2 linked regions of the Simiduia agarivorans SA1 = DSM 21679 genome follow. The protein of the gene in region 1 interacts with the protein of each later gene in a pairwise test. Links are inferred from orthologs where the notes say so. Each region holds a gene or a part of one and is shown in the gene's direction. Other genes may lie near its edges. The genes, in order: ftsB and ftsL.

The links.
Region 2: the proteins of ftsB (region 1) and ftsL interact in binary tests that used the Escherichia coli proteins (3 or more experiments, as listed by UniProt). The link is inferred for Simiduia agarivorans SA1 = DSM 21679 from one-to-one orthologs.

The regions. Positions count from the first base shown.
Region 1 is NC_018868.3:1,092,055-1,097,572, reverse strand. What follows is about bases 1-2,696. They hold ftsB (cell division protein FtsB), read left to right. Parts: upstream 1-1,049; coding sequence 1,050-1,343; downstream 1,344-2,696. Other genes in these bases: truD (tRNA pseudouridine(13) synthase TruD), read left to right, coding at 2,517-2,696; ispF (2-C-methyl-D-erythritol 2,4-cyclodiphosphate synthase), read left to right, coding at 2,041-2,520; ispD (2-C-methyl-D-erythritol 4-phosphate cytidylyltransferase), read left to right, coding at 1,340-2,041; eno (phosphopyruvate hydratase), read left to right, coding at 1-969. Also shown: more of truD, read left to right, coding at 2,697-3,476; M5M_RS04930 (protein-L-isoaspartate(D-aspartate) O-methyltransferase), read left to right, coding at 3,570-4,211; M5M_RS04925 (polyprenyl-phosphate transporter), read left to right, coding at 4,225-5,187; M5M_RS04920 (peptidoglycan DD-metalloendopeptidase family protein), read left to right, coding at 5,275-5,518. UniProt on the Escherichia coli protein: Essential cell division protein. May link together the upstream cell division proteins, which are predominantly cytoplasmic, with the downstream cell division proteins, which are predominantly periplasmic.
Region 2 is NC_018868.3:3,914,550-3,919,756, forward strand. Bases 1-2,671 are described here. They hold ftsL (cell division protein FtsL), read left to right. Parts: upstream 1-1,026; coding sequence 1,027-1,317; downstream 1,318-2,671. Other genes in these bases: mraZ (division/cell wall cluster transcriptional repressor MraZ), read left to right, coding at 1-22; rsmH (16S rRNA (cytosine(1402)-N(4))-methyltransferase RsmH), read left to right, coding at 32-952; M5M_RS17470 (peptidoglycan D,D-transpeptidase FtsI family protein), read left to right, coding at 1,314-2,671. Also shown: more of M5M_RS17470, read left to right, coding at 2,672-3,023; M5M_RS17475 (UDP-N-acetylmuramoyl-L-alanyl-D-glutamate--2,6-diaminopimelate ligase), read left to right, coding at 3,023-4,507; M5M_RS17480 (UDP-N-acetylmuramoyl-tripeptide--D-alanyl-D-alanine ligase), read left to right, coding at 4,504-5,207. UniProt on the Escherichia coli protein: Essential cell division protein. May link together the upstream cell division proteins, which are predominantly cytoplasmic, with the downstream cell division proteins, which are predominantly periplasmic.

The DNA.
Region 1 (5,518 bases):
AATGCCATTCTGGCCGTGTCACTGGCTGCCGCCAAAGCTGCGGCCCAGGCCAAAGGCGTTCCATTGTATGCGCACATTGCCGATGTGAATGGCACGCCGGGCAAATACACCATGCCCGTGCCGATGATGAACATTCTGAATGGCGGTGAGCACGCCGACAACAATGTGGATATTCAGGAATTTATGGTTCAGCCGGTGAAAGCTACTTCGTTTGCCGAAGCCTTGCGCCAGGGTGCTGAAGTGTTCCATGCGCTGAAAAAAGTCCTGTCCGAGCGCGGCTTAAATACCGCTGTGGGTGATGAAGGTGGCTTTGCCCCCAATCTGCCATCCAACGAAGCGGCGCTGCAGGTGATTGCCGAAGCCGTTGAAAAGGCCGGTTATAAGCTGGGTGAAGACATGACCCTGGCGCTGGATTGTGCGTCCTCTGAATTCTATAAAGATGGCAAATACGATCTGGCGGGTGAAGGTAAGGTGTTCACAGCACCCGAGTTCGCAGACTACCTCACCGGTCTTGCCAACAAGTACCCGATTCTGTCGATCGAAGACGGTATGGACGAAAGCGATTGGGACGGTTGGGCAGATCTGACCAACAAAGCGGGTGAAAAAGTCCAATTGGTCGGTGATGACCTGTTTGTGACCAACACCAAAATCCTGCGCGAAGGTATCGAAAAGAAAATCGCTAACTCCATTCTGATTAAATTCAATCAGATCGGTTCGCTGTCTGAAACACTGGACGCCATTAAAATGGCTCAGGATGCAGGCTACACGGCGGTTATTTCTCACCGTTCCGGCGAAACCGAAGATACCACCATTGCCGACCTGGCGGTGGCAACTGCAGCGGGCCAGATTAAAACCGGCTCTCTGTGTCGCTCTGACCGCGTGGCCAAATACAACCGTTTGCTGCGCATTGAGGCTGAACTGGGTAACACCGTTGCTCCTTACCGTGGGCGTGCGGAATTCAAAGCCTAGTTACAGGCGATGAATCAGAACGGGCAGCTTGCTGCCCGTTTTTCGTTTAAGCTAGACAAAATACCAACCGCGAACCCGCTATGAAATGGATGTTACCGCTACTGCTGATGTTGCTGGCAGGCTTACAGTACCGGCTGTGGGTCGGCGAAGGCAGCTATGCGCACATCAACCGGCTGGAGCAGGAGATTGAACGTCAGCAGATTGAAAATGACAAATTGCGTGAACGCAATCGGGTGCTGGCAGTCGAGGTGGAAGAACTGAAAACCGGGTTGGATAGTGTCGAGGAACGAGCGCGTCAGGAAATGGGCATGATCAAAGACGGAGAAACCTTCTACATGATGGTGGAACCCAAAAACCGGCCAGCCAAACCGTGAATACACCAAAAATCTGGGTGTTGGTTCCCGCTGCGGGCACGGGCTCGCGCATGCAATCCGAAACCCCGAAACAATATCTGTCACTCAATGGTCAGCCAGTGCTCGAGCATACGCTCAATGTGTTGTTGCAAACGCCACAACTGGCCGGTGTGATAGTGGCGCTGGGCCCGGAAGATGAACGATTCGGCAGCCTGGCTGTGGCACGGGACCCCCGGGTGCAACCGATTGTCGGTGGTCGTGAGCGCGCGGATTCCGTGCTGGCCGGCCTGCGTTACCTGGCCAAACGCGCGGCGTCCCACGATTGGGTGTTGGTGCACGATGCGGCGAGACCTTGCCTGACCGTTTCCCTGTTGCACAGCTTTTGCGAAAAAGTGGCTTCGGAAACCGAGGGCGGCATTCTCGCCGTGCCGGTTGCCGATACCTTGAAATGGGTTGAGCAATCCACCATCGGTCGTACGGTCGATCGATCACATTTATGGGCGGCACAAACCCCCCAGATGTTTCCCTTATTTACCCTGACCCAGGCGCTGGATGCAGCCTTGACCGAAGGCGTCCCGGTGACGGATGAAGCCAGTGCCATGGAGTGGGCGGGTCATACCGTTGCGGTCGTGCCCGGCGCGCCTGGCAATATCAAGATTACCCAGCCCCAGGATTTAGCGCTGGCCGCACTGATCTTGCGTGCCCAGGAGGAGAGCTAATGAGAATCGGACACGGCTACGATGTGCATGCCTTTGGCCCGGGTGAAAAAATTGTCATGGGTGGTGTAGTGATTCCCCACGAGCAGGGGCTGATTGCACACAGCGATGGCGATGTGCTGTTACATGCGTTGTGCGATGCGCTTTTGGGTGCCTGTGCATTGGGTGATATCGGCAAGCATTTCCCGGATACCGATGCGCAATACAAGAATGCCGACAGTCGTGCGCTGTTGCGCATGGTGTTTGCGAAAGTCCGTCACGCGGGTTTTCGTCTTGGCAATGCGGATCTGACTATTGTGGCTCAGGCGCCGAAAATGGCGCCTCACATAGAGCGGATGGTGGCAAATATCGCTGAGGATTTATCAGCCACGCCTCAGCAGGTCAATGTGAAGGCCACTACCACTGAAAAACTGGGTTTTACCGGTCGTAAAGAAGGTATTGCCTGCTACGCAGTGGTCTTGCTGGAAGCGGTAAACGCATGAATTTTTCGCTCGATTTTCCCTTTGCTTATGGCCGTCCCGCCGCCGTTGCGGGTTTCCGGCAGGCGTGTGAAGACTTCGTGGTAGTAGAGCAGTTGGGGTTGGAGCCTGCGGGGCAGGGCGAGCACTGGCTGGTGGAAATACTGAAGCGTGACGACAATACGCCCTGGGTGGCTAAACAGCTGGCGCGGCTGTGTGGCGTGAGTCCGCGCGATGTAGGCTACTGTGGTATGAAAGACCGGCGGGCTGTTACCCGCCAGTGGTTCAGTGTGTACCTGCCCAAGGGCGACGCACCGGATTGGGCTGCACTCAACAGCGATACCATTCACTGGCTGCAAAGCGTTCGCCACACACGCAAGTTGCGTAGGGGAGAACATGCCGGTAATACGTTTGAAATCCGGCTGCGGGATTGTGCCTCCCATCGACAGGATATAGAGCAGCGCCTCAGTCAGATTGCCCGCCTGGGTGTCCCCAATTATTTTGGCGAGCAACGTTTTGGCCGCGATGCCGACAATCTGCAGCGCGTAGAAACGGTGTTGGCCAAGCGCGGCAGGAAAAACACCCAGGAGGCCATGGTGCTATCTGCCGCCCGCAGCTGGTTGTTTAATCAGGTGTTGGCCGCGCGCGTGCAGGCGGGTAACTGGTGCGATTTTTTGCCCGGGGAGACGGAATTAACGGGGCCGCTGTGGGGGCGGGGGCGAAATCCTGCTCCTGAGTCTGTCTGTGCGCTGGAAATGCAGGCATTGGCCCCTTGGCAGACCTGGCTTCAGGGCCTCGAACATGCAGGCTTGAGCCAGGAACGGAGGGCATTAATCCTGCAACCGCGGGACCTGCAATGGCATTGGGACGGGGACGATTTGTTGTTGCAATTCGGCTTACCCCCTGGGCAGTTCGCGACCGCGTTACTCAGAGAGCTGGCGCAATTGAAAACGCCGGATTTAGACATCGGATCAGTGTGATATAGTTCACGGCAAACATCATGTGGCGGGACCTCCGCCTGAGACAGGTTCGGAGAAACTTGCTTGAATACGTTGTTACTGCAAGGGGTTGGCATGACCTCCCAGCGCACCCGCGAGCGCCTGATTTCGCGCTTGCAAGAGCAAGGGGTCAGCAACGAGCAGGTGCTCGATGTGATTCGCAACACCCCGCGCCATATTTTTCTCGATGAAGCGCTTTCACACCGGGCCTATGAAGACAGTTCCCTACCAATCGGGTATGGGCAGACGCTATCTCAGCCCTACATTGTTGCGCGCATGACGGAACTTCTTGTGGGTGCTGCGGCCAAACTCGACAGGGTGCTTGAAATAGGCACGGGTTCTGGCTATCAAACTGTGATTCTTGCGCAATTGGTCAAGAGCCTGTATTCGGTGGAACGCATACGTCCGCTGCAGGAGAAAGCCCGTGAGCGCATTAAGCTATTGGGCTTGCGCAACGTTTTGCTGCGCCACGCGGACGGTGGTTTTGGCTGGCCGGAGCAGGGCCCCTATGATGCAATTCTCAGTGCCGCCGCGCCCCGTTCTGTGCCTGAAAGCCTGAAGCAGCAGTTAGCGCCCAACGGCGTGCTGGTGATTCCGGTGGGTGGCGAGCAGCAGGAGTTACAACTCGTTATGCGCGACGGCGATAGCGATAAATTCGTTACCCGGGTCATTGAGCCGGTCAAGTTTGTTCCCCTATTGTCGGGTACTACCCGCTGACGACAGATTATTTATGACTCATCCAATCAAGCGTTATCTCCCCGTGTACCTGAAGGGCATGGCCATGGGGGCCGCCGACGTAGTGCCCGGTGTTTCTGGCGGTACGGTGGCGTTTGTGACCGGCATCTACGATGATTTCCTGAACAGCCTGCGCAGTATTCGGCCGGCTACCGTAAAGCTTTTATTGCGCGAAGGACCGGGGGCTGCCTGGCTGGCGATTAACGGCAATTTTTTATTGGCTGTGGTGGCTGGCATCGTCACCAGCCTGTTCAGTTTTGCCGGGTTGATCAGTTATTGTCTGCAAACCTATCCCTTGCTGGTCTGGTCATTATTTTTTGGTCTTATTCTCGCGTCGGCGTTGTACATGTTCCGGCAGCTGGAGACCCGCGGTTCAGGCGAGTGGGTCGCGCTTGTGGCCGGGTTATTGATTGCCTGGTTGATCAGTATTGTCCGCCCTACCGACTTCCCGCCTTACGACTGGATGTTGTTTTTTGCCGGCGCGCTGGCCATTTGCGCGATGATTCTGCCCGGCATATCCGGCAGCTTTATTTTGTTGTTGATCGGCGCTTACCCCTTGTTTTTGCATGCGTTGAAAACGCCCGACCTGGTGATGCTCAGCTATTTTCTGGCGGGTTGTATCGTAGGCTTGCTCAGCTTTTCCCATTTCCTGGGCTGGCTGTTGCGCCGATTCCGGGCCAAAACCCTGGCATTGCTGACAGGGTTTCTGTTCGGTTCGCTGAGTGTGATCTGGCCCTGGAAGGAAGTTGTCCAAACGCGCATCAACAGTCGGGGTGAGGAAGTACCGTTTATCCAGAACAACGTGTTGCCTGCAGTCTATGAGCAGGCGACCGGCTTGGACTCTCAATGGCCGGCCTGTGTACTTGCTATGCTGGTAGGTATCACGCTGGTGTTTGGCATCGAATGGCTGGCGGCTAAGTTGGCACAGGGGTCTGGTCCGGAACCCGCTGAAAAATGATGACTAACTCACAAAAACAGTCCGTTATTTTAGACTTCTTTATAATAAGTTTTTCATATTAATTACGAAAACGAATAAGCGAGGGTCATGAAAGCCTGGATCGAAAGGGGTTTGTTGCGGTTTTATGACAGCCGGCGCATTGGCCAAGTTGGCCTCCTTTTGGTTTTGCTGTCTGCCCTGATTTCATGTGCAGGACCTGGTGGCGGAGCCCCGGTCTATGAACGAACACAGGCGCAGACCCGTGTTGGCGCTAAGACCCATCGGGTCCAGAAAGGCGAGACGCTGTACTCCATCGCGTTTCGCTATGGCGTTGATTACAAAGAACTTTCCA
Region 2 (5,207 bases), 2.8 Mb from region 1 along the record:
AATGCAGTCGCTGTCTTTATAAGGGGCGGCCATGGTTGCGCAAGAACACTACACAGTACTGCTCAATGAGGCGGTGGACGCTCTGATCACCGATCCCTCGGGTATCTATGTGGATGGCACTTTTGGCCGCGGTGGCCATAGTCGTCTGGTGTTGACGAGACTCGCAGGCGATGGGCGATTGATAGGGGTTGATAAAGACCCCCAAGCCATTGCCTCGGCCGAAGCACTGGCTGCCGCAAACAGCCGGTTTTCGGTCCGTCATGGCAGTTTTGCCCAGATCGGCGAATGGTTTGAGCCGGCTTCCGTTGATGGTGTTTTGTTGGATCTGGGGGTGTCGTCGCCACAGTTAGATCAGGCTGAACGGGGTTTTTCGTTTATGCAGGATGGCCCGCTGGATATGCGCATGGACACCACCAGTGGTCAGAGTGCTGCGCAATGGTTGGCAGTGGCTGAGGCGGAGGACATTGCGTTTGTATTGAAAGAGTTTGGTGAGGAGCGCTTTGCCAAACGCATGGCGTCGGCCATTGTGCGCGAGCGCGACATTGAACCTATCACCACAACCGCACGCCTGGCAAAAATTGTGAGTGAGGCGAATCCTGCGTGGGAAAAAGGTAAGCACCCTGCAACGCGGGCCTTTCAGGCGATCCGCATATTTATCAATAACGAGTTGGGTGATCTGGAAGTTGTTCTGGAGGCTGCTCTCAAGGTGCTCAAGCCGGGTGGCCGGTTGGTGGTGATCAGTTTTCATTCGCTTGAGGATCGCCTGGTCAAACGATTTATCCGTGATAAAGAGCGCGGACCGCAGCTGCCCAAAGGGTTGCCGGTGATGGAAAGTCAGATAACGAAGACGCTGAAGAGTCTGGGTAAGGCGGTGAAGGCCAGTGCCCGTGAGCTCGATGAAAATCAGCGCTCACGCAGTGCGGTTATGCGCTGCGCAGAAAAACTGGGCTGAGGCCTGTGGGTCAGACTGTTGGTCTGATCATTTGAGCTAACAACGACAAAAGGGGCAATTGGGTGTCAAATCCAATGGCAAATACAACGCAGCCGAAAGGCCTGTTAATTGCAGTGGTAGTAGCGCTGTGGTTGGCCGTGACTGCGTCCGCGTTACTGGTAGTGGGTGCCACTCACCAGGCGCGTCTGTCGTTTTTTGAGCTTGAATCCCTGCGACGCGAAGCGCAGGAACTGGAAATCCAGCGCGGTCAGTACTTGCTGGAGCAAAGCACCTGGGCGGCCTACAGTCGGGTGGAAAATCTGGCGCATAAAAAACTCGGTATGCGTCTGCCCGAGCCGAGCGATATTGTTATGGTGACGCCATGAAACGGCCGCAGGCGAATCACCAACTGGCGCGCTGGCGTTTGGTGTTTGTGGTGTTGGTGCTGCTGCTGCTGGCCGGATTGCTGCTGGCTCATCTCGCTCGCGTTCAGGTATTGCCGGGTGAAGAGAAAGGTTTTGAATTCCTGCAGAACCAGGGTGAAGCCCGCACTCTGCGCGAAGAGCGCATCGCCGCCTACCGCGGCGTGATTACCGATCGCAATGGCGAGCCCTTGGCGGTCAGCACGCCGGTTCTCTCTTTGTGGGCCAACCCAAAATTAGTGCCCGATCAGTCGGTTGATCAATTGGCCAAAGCGCTGGCCATTAAGCCGTCTCAATTGCGTCAGCGCCTGGCAGCCAATGCGACGCGTGAATTTATCTACCTCAAGCGACACCTGCCACCCCAGGACGCCAACAAAGTGTTGGAGTTGGATATTCCCGGTGTCAGTGCTGAACAGGAATACCGTCGCTATTACCCGGCAGCAGAAGTTACCTCGCACCTGGTGGGCTTTACCAATGTGGATGAGCGGGGGCAGGAAGGTATCGAGCTGGCCTACGATGCCTGGCTGGAAGGGCACGCAGGTTCGAAACAGGTGTTACGCGATCTGAAGGGCCGCAATATCAAGGAAGTGGCGCTGTTGAAGTCGGCCGAGTCGGGTAAAGATCTGGCCTTATCCATCGATCTGCGTTTGCAGTACCTGGCCTATCGCGAGCTGAAAGCGGCGGTGCAGGCACACCAGGCCAAAGCAGGTTCAATTGTGGTGATGGATGTGGGTACCGGTGAAGTACTGGCGATGGCAAATCAGCCCAGCTACAACCCGAATGATCGCACCAACCTCACCCCGGCGGCATTGCGCAACCGCGCCATCACCGATCAGTTTGAGCCGGGCTCAACGGTTAAACCGATTACTATCATGACGGCGTTGGAAGCGGGTACGGTGTCTCCGCATACCACCATTGAGACGTCGCCGGGCTACATTCGTGTGGGCAAGAAAACGCTGCTCGATCCGGTCAATTACGGCACCATCGATGTGACCAAAATCATTACCAAATCGAGCCAGGTTGGATTGACCAAGGTTGCGCTCAAGCTGCAGCCTGAAATGATCCGCAATATGTATGCGCGGCTGGGTTTTGGTCAGGTGACCGATTCGGGCTTCCCGGGTGAAAGTGCGGGCCAGCTGCCTAATTACACGCGTTGGCAACCGATTGTTCAGGCGAACTACGCCTTTGGATACGGTCTTACTGTGACCGCTCTGCAATTAGCCCAGGCCTACACGACCATCGCTGCGGGCGGTGTGAAAAAGCCCGTGAGCATTCTGCGTCTGGACGCACTGCAGGACGGCGAGCGCGTTGTAGAGCCGCGTTATACCGGGCAGCTGGTCGACATGTTGAAAACCGTGGTTCAGCCGGGCGGTACGGCTGTGCGTGCCAATCTGGAAACTTACCCTGTCGCCGGCAAAACCGGCACCGCCCATAAAGTCGGACCCAATGGTTATGAGGCCAGCCGCTACCGTTCATTGTTTGCCGGCATGGCGCCTGCGGATGATCCGCGTCTGGTCGTTGTCGTGGTGATTGATGAGCCGGGTGCGGGTAAGTATTTTGGCGGCGACGTGGCGGCACCTGTGTTTGCACGGGTGGCAGACAGTGCCTTGCGCACGCTTCAGGTGCCGCCGGTGATGACACAGCAAGTGGCACGGGGAGGCAGACACTGATGACAACTCCGTCTGTAGCGCTCAAACATTTGCTGCCTGAATGCGCATTGGCACCGTCCCTGGCGGAAATATCTGTTACTGGTGTGACGCTGGATAGCCGTGAAGTGAACAGCGGTTATGTGTTTCTGGCCATGCAGGGTACCCGTGAGCACGGGATTCGTTATCTGGATCAGGTGTTACAGGCCGGGGCCGTTGCGGTGCTGGTGGAGCAGGCGGATGACCTGCCCGCAGCGCTGCCGGAAAACGCGGTAGTGATTGACGCCTTGAGTGCCAAGGCCAGTGAAATCGCTGCCCGCTTTTACGGCTTGCCCGGTCAGGAGTTGCACACTATCGGTGTGACCGGGACCAATGGAAAAACCACCTGCACACAGTTGTTAGCGCGTTTGTATCACGCGCTGGGTGAGCGCGCGGCGGTCATGGGCACGATGGGTTATGGGCTGATAGGTAAGCCTTTGCGGGATACCGGCATGACCACGCCGGATGCAGTGTCATTTCAACGTATCCTGCGCGATTTGCGCAACCAGCATGCACGCCATTTGGCAGTCGAAATATCCTCTCATGCGCTGGCCCAAAACAGAGTGGCTGCTGTACCTGTACAGACCGCGGTATTTACCAATCTCACCCGCGATCACCTGGACTTTCATCAGACCATGGAGGCTTACGGTGCCGCCAAGCGTGCACTGTTTTCTCAGCTGGGAATCAAGCGCGGCATTATCAACATCGACGATACCTTTGGTCGCGAAATGTCTTCTGCCTTGCCGGGGTTGACGGTGATTACCTATGGCCTTGCACCGGATGCTCAGGTACGCGCCAGCGAAATCCGATACGAAACCCGTGGGCTACAGGCGCGTGTTGACACGCCATGGGGCGCCGGCGAGTTGCGTAGCCAATTGGTGGGTGAATTTAATTTGCATAATTTATTGGCCGTTGTCGCTACGGCTTGCGCCGAAGGCTACAGCCTGCAAGAGGTGTTGGCGGCGGTTCCTACCTTGCGCCCGGTGTGTGGCCGGATGGAGTTGTTGGGGGCTGACCAGTCGGTGCAGGTGGTGGTCGATTACGCCCATACGCCCGATGCCTTGCGGGCGCTGCTGGCTGCAGCCCGCGCCCATTGTGCGGGCAAACTCTGGTGTGTATTTGGCTGCGGCGGTGATCGCGACAAAGGCAAGCGCGCGGACATGGCGCGCATAGCAGAAGCCATGGCGGATCAATGCGTTGTTACCAGCGATAATCCTCGCACCGAAAACCCCGAGCTCATTATTCAGGATGTAATGGCCGGCTTTAACGAACCTGACCGTGTTATCCAGCAGGTGGATCGCAAGGCCGCGATCGCGACTGCGGTGGCGCAAGCGCAAGCCGGTGACTGGGTGTTGGTGGCAGGTAAGGGCCACGAAGACTACCAGATTATAGGTACCCGCAAGCTGCCGTTTTCAGATCAGGAAGAGGCGCGCAAGGCGCTCGCGCTTCGCGTCGGGGGTGCTGCATGATTACTGCCGTTTCGCTGCACGCCATGCAAGCCCGTTTTGGCGGCTCGCTTTCCGCCGCTGACGCGAGCGTCGATCGCGTGTGCATTGACAGTCGTACACTCAAACCCGGTGATTGTTTTGTCGCCATCGTGGGCGAAAACTTTGATGGTCATACCTTTGTTGAGGCGGCTGTGGCGGCGGGTGCGCAGTCACTGGTGGTGAGTCAAGCATGGGCAAAACAACATGCCCCCTTGCCGGTGCCCACCTGGCAGGTTGCCAATACCACCGAAGCACTCTGGCAATTTGCCAGAATCCAGCGCGAGCACTTTCAGGGGCCGGTTGTGGCGATTACCGGTAGCGCCGGTAAAACCACAGTTAAACAGATGCTGGCAGCCATTGGTCAGGCGGCCTTTGGCGCCGATGCCGTATTGTTCACGCAGGGCAATCTCAACAACCATATCGGGGTGTCCTTGACCTTGTTTTCGCTGACACCCGCACACCGTTTCGCCGTTATTGAGATGGGCGCCAGCGGGCCCGGCGAAATTGCGCCGCTGGCGTGGCAGGCCCAGCCGAGTGTATCGGTAGTGAACAACGTGATGCCGGTGCATGTGGAAGGATTTGGCAGTGTTGCCGGTGTGGCGGACACCAAATCGGCAATCTACGACGGTTTGTCAGCAGAGGGCGTGGCAGTCATCAATGCCGACGATGGGTTTGCGCCAGC